3 regions of the Pseudomonas sp. S11P7 genome follow, and region 2 is predicted to be linked to each of the others. Evidence: riboswitches for the same ligand, from Rfam matches in the RefSeq annotation. Region 2 holds a riboswitch; each other region holds the start of a gene.
The links. A riboswitch is a leader RNA that binds a small molecule or an ion and turns the genes downstream of it on or off. The one in region 2 is predicted to bind cobalamin.

Region 1 (5,111 bases), 790 kb from region 2:
GCAGAGCAATCAAGGTAGTCACCGGCAACGCTTTCACAACACTCAAAATCGTCAGCTGATGCTGAATATCGAGATGATTGGCCGGCTCGTCGAGCAACAGAATCTGCGGCCGCTGTGCCAAGGCACGAGCGATATGCACCCGTTGCCGCTCACCCCCGACAGACTGCGCCAGATGCGCTGGCGCAAGTGCACCGCATCGACGTCTACCAGCGCTTGCTCAACAATGCCAGCGTCCGCCGCCGACCACGGTTGCAGCGCCGACAACCAAGGCGTACGCCCCAGCGCCACCGCATCGAACACACGAATGCCGTCATCGGTGTCGGCCTGTTGCTCGACCACCGCGAGTGTCTGCGCAACGCTGCGGCGCGCCATTTTTCCCAGCCGCTGACCGTCGAGCAGTACCTCGCCAGCGCTCGGTTCGCGCAAGCCGGCCAACAGCTTCAACAGGGTCGATTTGCCCGCGCCATTCGGCCCGACGATGCCCAACGTCTCGCCGCGTTGCACCTCAAGGCTGACAGCCTTCAGCAACTCGGCGCCACGCACCTTGAAGCTCAGTTGCGAACAACTCAAGACCGCCGTCATCGCGCCGATCTCCGGCCCACCAGAATCAGCGCGAACACCGGCGCGCCGACCAGCGCGGTGATGACCCCGACCGGAATCACCTGGCCCTTGATCAGGGTGCGTGACAGCACGTCGGCAGCGATCAAAAACACCGCGCCGCCCAAAGCACTCGCCGGCAGCAATCGAGCATGACCGGTGCCGAGCAACAACCGCGCTGCATGGGGAATCACCAGGCCGACAAAACCGATCGAACCGACAATCGAGACCATCACGGCCGTGACCAGCGCTGCGCAACCGATCAGCAGAATCTGCACGCGACGCACCGGTATGCCGAGCGACGCCGCCGAATCCGCGCCAAAGGTAAACGCATCCAGCGCCCGCCGATGCCACAGACACACGACCAGCCCGAGCACGGCCACCGGCACCGCCAGCCACACCGACGGCCAGCGCACCCCGCCGAGGTTGCCAAGCAGCCAGAACATGATCCCGCGGGCCTGTTCGGAACTCGCCGAGCGGGTAATCAAAAACGCTGTCAGCGCATTGAACAATTGCGAACCGGCAATCCCGGCCAGAATGATCTGCCCGGTACCGCTGGCCGAACCGCTGACCCGCGCCAGCAGAATGACCAGCACGAACGCCGTCACCGCACCGGCAAACGCGCCAGCCGACAGCGACACCAGCCCGGCACCCACGCCAAGCAAGGCGACCATCACCGCGCCAGTCGAAGCGCCGGCGGAGATGCCCAGCAGATACGGATCGGCCAGCGGATTGCGCAACAGCGACTGCAAGATCACCCCACACGTTGCCAGCCCGGCACCGCAGGCAGCGGCGACCAGCGCGCGGGTCAGGCGGTAATTCCAGACGATGCCTTCGTCGATCGGGTCGAGCACATAGCCGGCGCCCCAAAGCTTGTTGGCCAGCACCTGCAGCACCACGCTCGGCTCGATCGAAGTCTCACCTATCGCCACGCCGCCCATCAGCGCAAGCGCAAGCGTCAGCAGAACCAGCAGCGAACGGATCAGGCGTCTGCTCATGGCACCAGGTCGTAGGCATTGATGGCGGCGGCCAATTGTGCGAGGCCGTCGAAGGTACGCAGGCTGGCCTGCATGGCCATGGCGTCGAGGATGATGATGCGGTTGTGTTTCACCGCGTCCATGTTGCGCGTTACCGGGTCGCTGCGCAGGAACGCGAGTTTCTTCTGATAGTCATCAGCCGGGAAACGCCGACGATCCATGCGCGCAATGATCAGGAACGTCGGGTTGGCCTTGGCGATGGTTTCCCAGCCCACGGTCGGCCATTCTTCATCTGACTCAACCACATTGCGTACGCCCAGGGTACTCAGCATGAAATCCGGAACGCCTTTGTGCCCGGCCACAAACGGCTCGATGTCCATTTCGGCGCTGGAAAACCAGACCACTGCGCTGACGTCTTTGCGCTGCTGGGTTTTCGCCGTGGCGATCGATTGCGCGAGGCTGGCTTTGAGCTGTTCGTTGAGCTGTTCACCGCGTGCCTGCACATCGAAAATCGCCGCCAGTTGGCTCACGCCTTTGTAGATGCTGTCGATGCGAAACGGCGCCAGCCGCGTTCCGTCCGAGCCGACGAGGTTGTCCTTGGCTTCGCAATCGGAGGGCAGCAGGTAGGTCGGAATCTTCAACTCATGAAACTGCTCGCGAGTGCCGACCGCGCCTTGCGGGCCGACCATCCATTCCAGTTCTACCGCGACCAGTTCAGGGCGCTTGCCGATCACTGCTTCGAAGCTGGGTTCGTTATCGGCGAGGCGCTCGATCGTGTTGTTCTGCGCCTTGTATTGGGTCTGCACGTCGTTGAACCACAGCGAGGTGCCAATGACTTGGTCGCCCAGACCCAGGGCATAGAGCATTTCCGTGCCGGCCTGGCCGATCGTGACTGTGCGGGCGGGGGCGTGCTGGAAGGTCAGGCTGCTGCCGCAATTCTCGATCGTCAGCGGATAAACCGTGGGCGCCGCTTGCGCCAAGGCACAGAGGCTCAGACCGGTGAGCAGGGTGGCAATGCGGGTCAGCAGCATGAAAGCAGTCTCCAATGGAACCGTACGGGGAGGGCGGGTACGGTTTGGAAACACACCATCAAGCGCTGTCGGCAAACAGCGCAAGGCCGGTCATCACGCGAAAAACGCGCACGGCACGATGTCCTTCCCGGACACCCCGCCGGTTAGTAGTCATTGTGCCGGCAGGTCTCCTGACTGATGCGTCATCGCCTGGCTCCGGCCTTCCCGGGGTTACCCAGTGGCAGTCGTGGAGCAGGCTCGGCACCTACAGTTGCGGGGGCAGTTCCGATCGATGCTGAGCAAGCACCTCGGATTCCCTATTAATCCCGTGTGGAAACCGGCGGCGGCATGGTAGACGATTTGGCTGGTTGAGGGGGAGATGAATCTGTTGGCGAGCCGAGATTGAAGCCGATCATGGATGCAAATCAAAAGCCCCTCACCTAGCCCTCTCCCGGAGGGAGAGGGGACTGATCGCGGTGTTTGGGCGACATATGGCCACACCGAGTACCGAGCTGAACACAAATTCAGAAGCTAACGAAGATCGGCTCCCTCTCCCTCGGGAGAGGGCTGGGGTGAGGGGCGGGGCCACCACAGGTTCAAAGCCGACCGCATGCTTCTAACCACCCGCCTGCAGACCCTGAAAAAAACAAACGTCACAACCCGGATTTGCAATCCGCGAACCCCCGCAGCTAATATACGATCCATATACACTTCGTATCGGATAACACCCATGGGCATCGTAAAAATCTCCGAAGACATGCACGAAAACCTGCGCATCTCCAGCAACGCACTCAGCCGCTCGATCAACGCGCAGGCCGAGCACTGGATGCGCATCGGCATGCTCGCCGAACTGCATCCCAACCTCGACCACAGCGCCATCTGCCGCCTGCTGATCCGCGCCGAACAGAACGGCGGGCTCGACCTGCACCAACTGACACAGGAAGTCGCCCTCGCATGAGAAACCAGATCAAACTCAACACCCCGGCCGAGATCGAAAAATCCCGCGCTGCCGGCAAACTTGCTGCCGACGTGCTGGCGATGCTAGTGCCTCACGTCAAGGCTGGCGTGACCACCGATGAACTGGATCGGCTGTGCAACGACTACATCGTCAATGTGCAAAAAGCCGTGCCGGCCAACGTCGGTTATCACGGTTTCCCGAAGACCGTCTGCGCCTCGGTCAACGATGTGGTGTGCCACGGGATTCCATCGGGTACGCCGTTGAAGGACGGCGACATCGTCAATCTCGACATCGCCGTGATCAAGGATGGCTGGTTCGGTGATACCAGCCGTATGTACGTAGTGGGTGAGGCGACCCCCGAAGCTCAGCACCTGATCAAGACCACCTATGAGGCGATGTGCGCGGGCATTCGCGCGGTGAAACCGGGCGCAACACTGGGCGATATTGGCCACGCCATTCAGAGCCTGGCCGAAAAGGAGGGCTTCAGCGTGGTCCGCGAATATTGCGGCCACGGCATCGGCAAGGTCTATCACGATGAACCGCAGATTCTGCATTACGGCTTTCCCAATCAAGGGCTGAAGTTGAAGGCAGGGATGATTTTTACCGTCGAACCGATGCTCAACGCCGGCAAGCGCCATGTGAAGAACATGCCCGATGGCTGGACGGTGCTGACCAAGGACGGCTCCTTGTCAGCGCAGTGGGAACATATGGTCGCGGTGACGGAGACGGGATTTGAAGTGCTGACAGCGTGGCCGGATGAGGTTGAGGGCTTTACGCCCATCGTCTGAAAAGCGGTCTACCGCAACCCGACGCAGGGTGATCCGAGGGTGAAATGCGGTCCAATTGTAGGAGTGAGCCTGCTCGCGATAGCGGTCTATCAGTCAACATCGTTGGCGTCTGATACGTCGCTATCGCGAGCAGGCTCACTCCTACAGGGGGCTTGGAGTGTCAGGAAAAACTCAATGAGCACCGGCAGCCTTGTTCAAATCGCTCTCGGTCCATTCGGTATAAACGCAAGCATCCGTCGTGGCCCAGCGCACATGCACCGGGTCGCCGGCCTTGAGTGGCATGCCGGCGGCTGACAAGGCTTTCACCGTCATCGAGGTTCCGCCTGCGGTGACCACGCTGCAGGTCTGGCTTTCGCCGAGAAACAGCACTTCCACCACGGTCGCTGACACTTCGTTCCAGCCCGACGGCAGCGGTTCGCTGCTCGCCTGCTGCACGCTCAAGGCCAAGGCCTTTTCCGGCCTCACCATCAGCAACACATCCTGATCAGTCTGCAACCCGGCCGTCAGCCGGATCGACAACGGCTGGCCCTCGAAACTCGCCGCCGCATTGCCCTGGGCCTTGAGCTTGAGAAAGTTCGAGTTGCCAAGGAACGACGCGACAAAGGCATTCGGCGGATTTTGATAAAGGTCATAACCGCTGCCCAGGCCGACAATCTTGCCGTGGCTGAAGATCGCAATGCGCTGGGACAAACGCATGGCTTCTTCCTGATCGTGAGTCACGTAGACGATGGTGATGCCCAGGCGCCGGTGCAGTTGGCGCAGTTCGTCCTGAAGGTCTTCG
Region 2 (5,111 bases):
GTCGATGCGCCGCTGGTCGCGCGCAGCAACCTTGAGCCGGGCGATCTGCTGTTCTTCGCCACCAATGGCCGTCGCGGCCGGGTCAGTCACGCCGGGATCTACCTGGGCGACAACCAGTTCATCCACTCCAGCAGTCGTCGCAGCGGTGGTGTTCGCATCGACAGCCTGGGTGACAGCTACTGGAGCAAGACCTTCATCGAAGCGAAACGCGCCTTGGCGAACGCTCCGACCGTGGTCACCGCGCGCAAGTAATTGCCCTGTTGTCGCTGCGTTCGTGGCGACACTCAGGCTGCCGGCAAACGGAGTAGACACAAACTTTACAAGGTGAAGTTAAAGTCTTACTTGAAGTTTGGCGCGTAGCCGCTAGAATCCTGAATCATATTGATGGCAAACCGCCTGCGTAGAGACGCAGGCGGTTTTGTTTCTGTCCATTCGGCAGAGAAAGCCGCAGCCTGATCAGGATGTTCTGCTTATGACGATGTCGGCCCGCCTCACCTTGATTCTTTGCGCCGCGCTGCTCAGCGCCTGCGCCAGTCGTACACCGCCGCCAGCCCCCGTGGTTCGTGCGCCGATTGTGTTCGGTCCCTCCCAGACTTTTTCACCGGTCGCTGAAGACGTGCTGTTTCGCGCGCTCGGCCTGGTCGGCACGCCTTATCGCTGGGGCGGCAACACGCCAGATTCGGGGTTTGATTGCAGCGGCCTGATCGGATTCGTCTACCGCGATGCGGCAGGAATCTCGCTGCCACGTTCGACCCGCGAAATGATCGTCATGCAGGCGCCGAACGTCGGCAAGGAAGGCTTGCAGACCGGTGACCTGATTTTCTTCGCCACCAATGGCGGCTCGCAGGTCAGCCACGCGGGCATTTATGTCGGCGAAGGGCGCTTTGTACATGCACCGGCAACGGGCGGCACGGTTAAACTCGACAGCCTGTCGAAAGCGTATTGGCAGAAGGCTTATCTGAGCGCCAAGCGGGTGTTGCAGCCGGGGCAGTTGGCGCATAACCCTTAAAAGGGCAGCGCATAACCCAATGTGGGAGCGAGCCTGCTCGCGAATACGGTACCTCAGTCAAAGCACTTTCGACTGACAGTCCGCCTTCGCGAGCAGGCTCGCTCCCACATTTTTTGCGTCGCGTTTACATTATTTTGTGGCCGAAACGCGCCACACCTTGTTGCCCACATCATCCGCCACCAGCAACCCGCCTTGCGGGTCGATCACCACGCCCACCGGGCGGCCCAGCGCGTTTTCGTCCTTGTCGAGGAAGCCGGTCAGCACATCCACCGGCGTGCCGCTGGGTTTGCCGCCACTGAACGGCACGAAAATCACTTTATAGCCACTGTGCGGTTTGCGGTTCCACGAGCCATGCTGGCCGATGAACGCACCTTCCTTGAATTGCGCAGGCAACGTGTTGCCCTCGGCGAAGGTCAGGCCCAGCGAGGCGGTGTGCGGGCCGACTGCGTAATCCGGGACGATGGCCTTGGCCACCAGATCGAGGTTCTGCGGCTTGACCCGCACGTCGACATGCTGGCCGTAATAGCTGAATGGCCAGCCATAGAAACCGCCGTCCTTGACCGAGGTGATGTAGTCCGGCACCAGGTCACTGCCGATCTCGTCACGCTCGTTGACCGCCGTCCACAGCGCGCCACTGGTGGGCTCCCAGGCCAGGCCGTTGGGGTTGCGGATGCCCGAGGCGAAGATCCGGTGATTGCCTGTCGCCCGATCGACTTCCCAGATTGCCGCGCGACCTTCTTCCTGATCCAGGCCGTTTTCGCCGACGTTGCTGTTCGAACCGACGGTGACATAAAGCTTGCTGCCGTCCTTGCTGGCGATCACGTTCTTGGTCCAGTGATGGTTCAGCGTGCCGCCCGGCAGATCGACGACCTTGATCGGCTGGGTCTTGATTTCGGTGGCACCGGGCTCGTAGTTGAAGCGCAACAGGCGATCGGTATCGGCCACGTACAGATCGTTGCCGACCAGGGTCATGCCGAACGGCGAATTGAGATTCTGCAGAAACACCGTGCGGGTCTCGGCCACACCGTCCTTGTCGGCATCGCGCAGCAAGGTGATGCGGTTCGGGCTCGGTACCCCGGCGCCAGCCTTGCCCATGACCTTTTTCATCACCCAGCCACGAATGCCCTTGCTGTCATCCGGTTTCGGTGGCGCATTGGTTTCGGCCACCAGTACATCACCGTTGGGCAGCACATACAGCCAGCGCGGGTGATCGAGGCCTTCGGCAAATGCTGCGACCTGAGTGCCGGCCGCTGCCGTCGGTTTTGCCCCCTCCGGCCAGCCGATCGCCGGGGCGATGTTCACCGTCGGGATCAGGGTCTTGTTCGGTTCCGGCAGTTTCGGCGACGGGCCAGTGCCGTCGGAGACTTGCAGGCTGGAGGTTTCGCCGCAGGCGCTGAGCCCGCCGGCGAGGGCGATGACGAAAACGAGGTGGGGCTTGCGCATTGCTGATCTTCCCTATGAATGCATTCCTAACCATAGAGGAGGGCGCAAGCCCGATGGTTCAACTGCTCAGCCGCGGGCTTCCTTGAACAGTACCGCGATGCCCGGGTGATAGTTGCCCGCTTCGCTGTGCAATTTGCGGTAGGCGTAGGGGAAATACCAGGCCACGGCGCAGGTGTGTTCCTTTTGCAGGTCGTCGACCATGTCCTGCAATTCTTCGGGGCTGGCGCTGTGCTGGGCTTTTTGCGGGGCGACGAACAGGCAGCCGAGCTTGAGATCGCTGGCGTAACTGATGCGCTTGGCGTCCTGAGTGATGTCGGCAAGAGCCTGGGTCAGGTTGAGGTTGTTCACCCGTGGCCAGCGCTGGGTGGCCTGAAGGAAGGCGCGGTCGTCGCTGCCGGCGATAAACAGATCGGCGCGGGCATTGCGCTCGCCGTCTTCGTTCTGTTTACGGGTGACGGTGTCGTTCAAGGTCACCAGTTCGGCCATCCAGGCGGCGGCGGAGAGCAGGCCGAGGTTGGCTTTCTCGTCATGCCAGTACGGCGTGTCGCCGTCGCCGCGCACGGTGTTGTAGCGGTCGATACAGTCAAACCAGCGTTCAAGCACCGGGCGCAGGAATTCCAGGCGCGGGTTGCTGATGATCATGCCTTGCATCGTCATCGTCCTTATTGTTGTGGTGTGCTTTTTCGAGAAAAGCATGGCTCTTTGATATCACTTGTCACAGTCTGGCACAAGATTGCCAACAGATAATTGATTGATGGCAGTTTCTCGCCCGATGGCCGCCTCTTTAATTGACGCTCCACCCCCAACCCTCTAACCTTCGCCGCTTGTTTCAGGTGCTCTGTGACCTGCGTCGACAGAGTGAAACAGGGAAGCCGGTGAGGGTGGTCTTCACGCGAAGCCACGACGATCCCGGCGCTGCCCCCGCAACGGTAAATGAGTGAACACTGCGTTCAATGCCACTGCTCAACAGCGGGAAGGCGCGCAGTCTGGCCAACGCCGCTCATGAGCCCGGAGACCGGCCTGATCCATCCAGCGGCATCACGGTGGGCGATGCCAGGCTTTTTGCCGTCTATTCTTGTGCCTGCCCGCCGTTTACCCGTCTCAACGGAGAGCTCCCCCATGACCGATTCCCCCGAGCGCGACGAACGCCATCTGGCGCGCATGCAGCGCAAAAAAGCCGTGATCGATGAACGCATCGCCAATTCGCCCGACGAGTGCGGCCTGGTGCTGGTGCTGACCGGCAACGGCAAAGGCAAAAGCAGCTCGGCTTTCGGCATGCTCGCCCGCGCCATGGGCCACGGCATGCAGTGCGGTGTGGTGCAGTTCATCAAGGGCCGCAACAGCACCGGCGAGGAGCTGTTCTTCCGCCGCTTCCCCGAGCAGGTGCGCTTTCATGTGATGGGCGAAGGCTTCACCTGGGAAACTCAGGACCGCCAGCGCGACATCGCCGCCGCCACGGCGGCGTGGGAAGTTTCTCGCGAGCTGCTGCGCGATCCGTCGATCGGGCTGGTGGTGCTCGATGAACTGAACATCGCCCTCAAGCACGGTTATCTGGATCTCGATCAGGTGCTCAGCGATTTGCAGGCGCGGCCGCCGATGCAGCATGTCGTCGTGACCGGGCGCGGCGCCAAGCCGGAAATGCTCGAGATGGGCGATACGGTCACGGAAATGGGCATGCTCAAGCACGCTTTCCAGGCCGGGATCAAAGCGCAGAAAGGCGTCGAACTTTGAATCAGCCCCGTCACTGCCCGGCGGTCCTGATCGCCGCGCCGGCCTCCGGTCAGGGCAAGACCACCGTCACCGCCGCGCTCGCCCGTTTGCATCGCAATCAGGGGCGCAAGGTCCGCGTGTTCAAATGCGGCCCGGATTTTCTCGACCCGATGATCCTCGAGCGCGCCAGTGGTGCGCCGGTCTATCAACTGGACATGTGGATGGTCGGCGAGCAGGAAAGCCGTCGCCTGTTGTGGGAAGCCGCCGCCGATGCGGACCTGATTCTGATCGAAGGCGTGATGGGCCTGTTTGACGGCACGCCATCGAGCGCTGACCTGGCGCGACACTTTGGCGTGCCGGTGCTCGGGGTGATCGACGGCACCGCCATGGCGCAGACGTTCGGTGCGTTGGCGCTGGGCCTGGCGAAATATCAGCCGGACCTGCCGTTCGCCGGCGTGCTGGCCAACCGCGTCGGCACCTTGCGTCATGCGCAATTGCTCGAAGGCAGCCTCACTGAAGGCCTGCGCTGGTACGGCGCATTGTCGCGCGAGACCGGCATCGAGCTGCCGAGCCGCCATCTCGGCCTGGTGCAGGCCAGCGAACTGAATGATCTGGACCTGCGCCTCGACGCCGCCGCCGATGCATTGGCCAGCAGTTGCGAAGTCGCCTTGCCGCCGGCCGTCGAGTTCGCCGCGCCGGATGTGATTGCTGCCGAGCCGCTGTTGCACGGCGTGCGGATCGCCGTTGCCCGCGACGAAGCGTTCGCTTTCACCTATGGTGCAAGCCTCGATCTGTTGCGGGCGATGGGCGCAGAGTTGAGCTTCTTCTCGCCGATCCGCGACACGCAATTGCCCGGGGCGGACAGCCTTTATCTGCCGGGCGGTTACCCCGAGCTGCACCATGTTGCGCTGGCACAGAACACTGCAATGATCGAGGCGATCCGCGCGCA
Region 3 (5,111 bases), 950 kb from region 2:
CAGCGACAAAATCCATGCGCTCGGGTTGTGCGCGATAACACACCACGTCGGACTGGCTGCGCTCGCTACGCCACGCCAGATCCTTGAAGCTGATCGGCCGGCTGATGATGCGTCCGTCGAGCTCCGGCAAGGCAATGTGCATGGCCAGATCGCGCGGACCAAGGCCTTGCTCGCTGTCGCGCCAGCCGGGCTCGTTGTCCTGGGCGCAGATCGCCTGGATCACCGGGATATTGCGGCGAAACGGTCGCAGGTGCGGCGCTTCGGGGCTGGACTGGGCAAAACCGGTGGTATTGAGGATCACCCCCGCCTCGACTTGGTCCAGCCAATCCTCGACCACCGTCAGGCAGCCGGGTTCTTTCAGACTGGCCACGGCGATGGGCAAAGGATTGAGCCCCGCAGCTTGCATGCGCTGGCAAAACACATCGATGAACGCAGTGTTCGCCGCTTGCAGGTGCGAGCGGTAAAACAGCAGCGCCGCGACCGGTTGTGCGGGCAGCCATTCGGCCTGCCAGTCACTCAGCGTCGCGGTGGTCTTGTTCGGATGATAAATCGCCGTGCGCGGCAGGGCTTGCGGCTCATCCCACGGGTACTCGCGGGCGAACCAGCGATTGCCCAGGCAACGGAAGAAATCCAGCGCATTGCCCAGGCCGCCCTGACGCAAGAACTGCCAGAGACGATCACGATCTGCTGCGCTGACGGTGCTCAAGTCACTCAGTTCAGGATCGGGACGATCGTCGCCCGGCACCAGAATCACTTGCACGCCGCGTTCAGACAGTTCCACGAGACGCTCGACGCCATAGCGCCAATAGGCGATGCCGCCGTGCAGCGAAATCAGAATCACCTTGGCGTGACGCAACACTTCATCGACATACAGATCGACCGAGGCGTGATTCTGCACCTGCATCGGGTTGGCCAGACGCAGGCTCGGGTAGTCCGGCGGCAACTGCTGCGCCGCTTCGGCGAGCAGCGCGAGGCTGGAATCGCCGCTGCACAGGATCACCAGCTCGGCGGGCGTCTGGCCAAGGTCGGCAATGTTGTCATCCGAGACGAAACCGCCGGGTTGGGTCCTGAGCAGGTGCATGGCTTACACGCTGAGCGCGGCGCGCAGTTGCGCTTCGAGTTGCGTCGCATCGAGTTCCTGACCGATCAATACCAGCCGCGTTACGCGCGCTTCGTCGGCGCCCCACTGACGGTCGAAATGTTTGTCAAAGCGCGTACCCACGCCTTGAATCAGCAAGCGCATCGGCTTGTTCGGAATCGCGGCGAAGCCTTTGACGCGCAGGATGCCGTGCTGCACCACCAGTTGCGTCAGCGCGTCGAGCAGCAGGCTTTCGTCGGCTTGCGGCAGTTCGATGGAGATCGAGTCGAAGGCGTCATGGTCGTGGTCATCGTGATCGTCATCACCGTCGTGATGATGGTCGTGGTGACTGTGCCGGCTGTCGATGTGCTCTTCGGAACCGGCGCCGAGGCCGATCAGCACGTCCAGCGGCAGACGGCCGTTGCTGGCTTCAACGATTTTCACCGCAGGTGGCAGCTCTTCGGCGACTTCCAGACGTACACGCGCCAGATCTTCCGGACTGGTCTGGTCGGCCTTGTTGAGAATCACCAGATCGGCGCTGGCCAGTTGGTCGGCGAACAATTCGTGCAGCGGCGATTCGTGATCGAGGTTCGGGTCAAGCTTGCGCTGCGCATCGACCTGATCCGGGAATGCGGCGAAGGTGCCGGCGGCCACGGCCGGGCTGTCGACCACGGTGATCACCGCATCAACGGTGCAGGCGCTGCGGATTTCCGGCCACTGGAAGGCTTGCACCAACGGCTTGGGCAGGGCCAGGCCCGACGTTTCGATGAGGATGTGATCGAGATCGCCGCGTCGTGCGACCAGTTCGCGCATCACCGGGAAGAACTCTTCCTGCACCGTGCAGCACAGGCAGCCGTTGGCCAGTTCGTAAACGCGGCCGCTGGCTTCTTCTTCGGTGCAGCCGATGGTGCATTGCTTGAGGATTTCGCCGTCGATGCCCAGCTCGCCGAACTCATTGACGATCACCGCGATACGCCGGCCCTGGGCGTTGTCGAGCATGTGCCGCAGCAACGTGGTTTTGCCCGAACCGAGGAAACCGGTGACGATGGTGACAGGGAGTTTGGCCAGTGTTTTCATCGGTATGCCCTTTGGCAAGCGGCGGGCATACGGGACGAGAACCGGAAACGCGCAGGCGCGCCGGAAGTATTCGCCACCGGATCACCCCGCCCGGTTGAAAGTGAGAATCTGTGACGAGGCAGGTCTCCTGGCTGACAGTGTTCAGGCGCCGGGCCTGGCGTTCGCTGCGCCTTCCCGCGGGCTCGTGGATTGAGCTGGCAGTGGCGTGGCAGCGAACATCACTGTTCACAGTTGCGGGGGCAGCCGCGGCTTTGACCGCGTTCCCTTCTTAGCTTCGACAGATGTCGAAGAACCTCGAAGGCGCAAGGCTACGCATGGGTTGATGATGGGTCAATGCTTTGGTTTCGTGGATATTCACTCCTGCCCGAAATTGACTCAAACCCACCTACATGCTCTCCTGTGCGCCTTGTTACGGGTGCCCTTCACAGGGTGAAACGGGAAACCGGTGAATCATGTGCTTTACTCAGAGCCATGTCAGTCCGGTGCTGCCCCCGCAACGGTAAGCGAGCGAAGCGTCAAAGCCACTGTGCCAACCCGGCATGGGAAGGTGACGCTTGCAGGTCGGCCAGGCGCCAACCCCTCGTGAGCCCGGAGACCGGCCCGCAACACACAGTGCGCAATCGGCGTCACTGGACATAACAAACCCGCGGTGGGCGGGCGCTGTTCGTACCTCTGCGTGTCCGTCACGCAGGGTCCGCATGCGTTCGACTGCCCCTGACACTATAGGGAAGCGCCATGTCGATCATCAGCAGCACCGCCAGCAAAACGGACAAAATCGCCAGCACCACCACCCTGAGCCAACGCCTGATCGCGGCAGCCTTCGCCTCGATTCTCGGCGCGGGCCTGGTGTATTTCGCCGGTTTTTCGCATATCGAAGCGGTGCACAACGCAGCTCACGATACCCGCCACAGCGCTGCGTTTCCTTGCCACTGAGACCTCCCGAATGATCAAGCGAATTGCGCAAACCGCAGGTTTCAGCGGCCTGCTGGCCGCCCTGCTGCTCACACTGCTGCAAAGCTTCTGGGTCTCACCGCTGATTCTTCAGGCCGAAACCTTTGAAAAATCCGAGCCGGTCGCCGAAGTCCACGAACACGCGGCCGGCACTGCGGCGCACAGCCACGATGGCGACGCCTGGGAGCCTGAGAACGGCTGGCAGCGCGTGGTTTCGACCACAGGTGGCAATCTGGTGGTGGCGGTTGGTTTCGCCCTGATGCTGGCGGGCCTGTACACCCTGCGTGCGCCGCGCTCCACCGCGCAAGGCCTGCTTTGGGGGCTGGCCGGTTATGCCACGTTCGTGCTGGCGCCGACCCTGGGCCTGCCGCCGGAATTGCCGGGCACCGCTGCGGCTGATCTGGCGTCGCGGCAGATGTGGTGGATCGGCACTGCGGCCTCGACCGCCGTCGGCCTGTCGCTGATCGCCTTCAGCCGACACTGGCTGATGAAGCTGCTGGGCGTGGCGATTCTCGCCGTGCCGCATGTGATCGGCGCGCCGCAGCCGCTGGTGCATTCAATGCTCGCGCCCGAAGCGCTGGAAAGCCAATTCAAAATCGCTTCGCAGTTGACCAACGTGGCGTTCTGGCTGGCCCTGGGCCTGATCAGTGCGTGGTTGTTCCGCCGCAACAGCGATGGCCACTATCACGCATGAGCGATGACTGCGCAGCGTCGACGCTGGTGGTCGGCCTCGGCTGCCAGCGCGGCTGTCCGACCAGCACGCTGCGCGCGTTACTCGACCAGGCCTTGCAGGCGCATGGCATTGAGCTCAAGTCGATCAAGGCCTTGGCCAGCATCGATTTGAAGCGCGACGAACCGAGCCTGCAGGAACTGGCCGCGCAACTGGCATTACCCCTGCTGTACTTCAGCAGCGAGGAACTGGCCGGTTACCAGTCCATGCTCAGCCATCAGTCGCAAATCGCTTATGAACGCACCGGCTGCTACGGCGTGGCGGAAAGCGCGGCGCTGGCGCTTGCAGAACAATTGCTACAAGCGCCGGCAAAACTGCTGATCAGCCGACAAAAATACGCTCAGGCAACGCTGGCATTGGCCGGCGCCGCGTAAATCCTGATAATCGCCGCCATCCATCATGAGCAATCTTCATCTGAAGCGTTGTCGCGCCTCTTCTTCAAGGATTCAACGATGACCGTTTACTTCATCGGCGCCGGCCCCGGTGATCCGGAATTGATCACCGTCAAAGGCCAGCGGCTGATCCGCCAATGCCCGGTGATCATCTACGCCGGTTCACTGGTACCCGCCGCGGTGCTCGAAGGCCATCAGGCGCAAACCGTGGTCAACAGTGCCGAGCTGCACCTTGAACAGATCATCGAGCTGATCAAGACCGCGCACGCCAACGGCCAGGACGTCGCGCGGGTACATTCCGGCGATCCGAGCCTGTATGGCGCAATCGGCGAACAGATTCGCTGTTTGCGCGAGCTTGATATCCCGTTCGAGATCGTTCCGGGGGTCACGGCCACCGCCGCCTGCGCGGCGCTGCTCGGTGCCGAACTGACTTTGCCGGACGTATCCCAAAGCGTAATTCTGACCCGCTATGCCGATAAAACCGCGATGCCGGCGGGCGAAGAACTGGGAAATTTGGCACAGCATGGCGCGACCATGGCGATTCACCTCGGAGTCAATCATCTGGAGAAGATCATTCTCGAGTTATTACCTCATTACGGCGCGGATTGCCCGATTGCGGTGATTCATCGGGCGACGTGGCCGGATCAGGACTGGGTGGTGGGCACGCTGGCGGACATTGCCGACAAAGTTGCCGCGAAAGGCTTTCGGCGTACGGCGTTGATTCTGGTCGGGCGGGTGTTGGGTAGCGAGGTGTTCAGTGAGTCGTCGTTGTATCGGGCGGGGCATGCGCATTTATACAGGCCGTGAGCTGGAACGCGGAGCGTCCCGGGCGGCGTTACCACGCAGAGCGTGGGAACGATCAAACATAACTGCGGGGCATAAA

Region 1: another riboswitch for cobalamin. It lies ahead of M0746_RS13555 (ABC transporter substrate-binding protein); the one in region 2 lies ahead of cobO (cob(I)yrinic acid a,c-diamide adenosyltransferase).
Region 3: another riboswitch for cobalamin. It lies ahead of M0746_RS12920 (CbtB domain-containing protein); the one in region 2 lies ahead of cobO (cob(I)yrinic acid a,c-diamide adenosyltransferase).

What each region holds. Positions count from the first base shown of each region.
Region 1 is NZ_JALPKS020000002.1:2,962,493-2,967,603, reverse strand. Features, by position in the region: partial or broken gene M0746_RS13565 (ABC transporter ATP-binding protein) at 1-582, opposite strand, end outside; gene M0746_RS13560 (FecCD family ABC transporter permease) at 579-1,595, opposite strand; gene M0746_RS13555 (ABC transporter substrate-binding protein) at 1,592-2,605, opposite strand; cobalamin riboswitch at 2,749-2,941, opposite strand; partial or broken gene M0746_RS13550 (ParD-like family protein) at 3,189-3,542, shown strand; gene map (type I methionyl aminopeptidase) at 3,539-4,330, shown strand; gene M0746_RS13540 (ABC transporter ATP-binding protein) at 4,502-5,111, opposite strand, start outside.
Region 2 is NZ_JALPKS020000002.1:3,748,645-3,753,755, reverse strand. Features, by position in the region: gene M0746_RS17230 (C40 family peptidase) at 1-252, shown strand, start outside; gene M0746_RS17225 (C40 family peptidase) at 473-1,009, shown strand; gene M0746_RS17220 (PQQ-dependent sugar dehydrogenase) at 1,139-2,452, opposite strand; gene M0746_RS17215 (hypothetical protein) at 2,519-3,103, opposite strand; cobalamin riboswitch at 3,267-3,490, shown strand; gene cobO (cob(I)yrinic acid a,c-diamide adenosyltransferase) at 3,572-4,183, shown strand; gene M0746_RS17205 (cobyrinate a,c-diamide synthase) at 4,180-5,111, shown strand, end outside.
Region 3 is NZ_JALPKS020000002.1:2,803,641-2,808,751, forward strand. Features, by position in the region: gene cobN (cobaltochelatase subunit CobN) at 1-1,081, opposite strand, end outside; gene cobW (cobalamin biosynthesis protein CobW) at 1,085-2,155, opposite strand; cobalamin riboswitch at 2,256-2,467, opposite strand; cobalamin riboswitch at 2,552-2,773, shown strand; gene M0746_RS12920 (CbtB domain-containing protein) at 2,891-3,088, shown strand; gene M0746_RS12925 (CbtA family protein) at 3,099-3,800, shown strand; gene M0746_RS12930 (cobalamin biosynthesis protein) at 3,797-4,210, shown strand; gene cobM (precorrin-4 C(11)-methyltransferase) at 4,289-5,035, shown strand.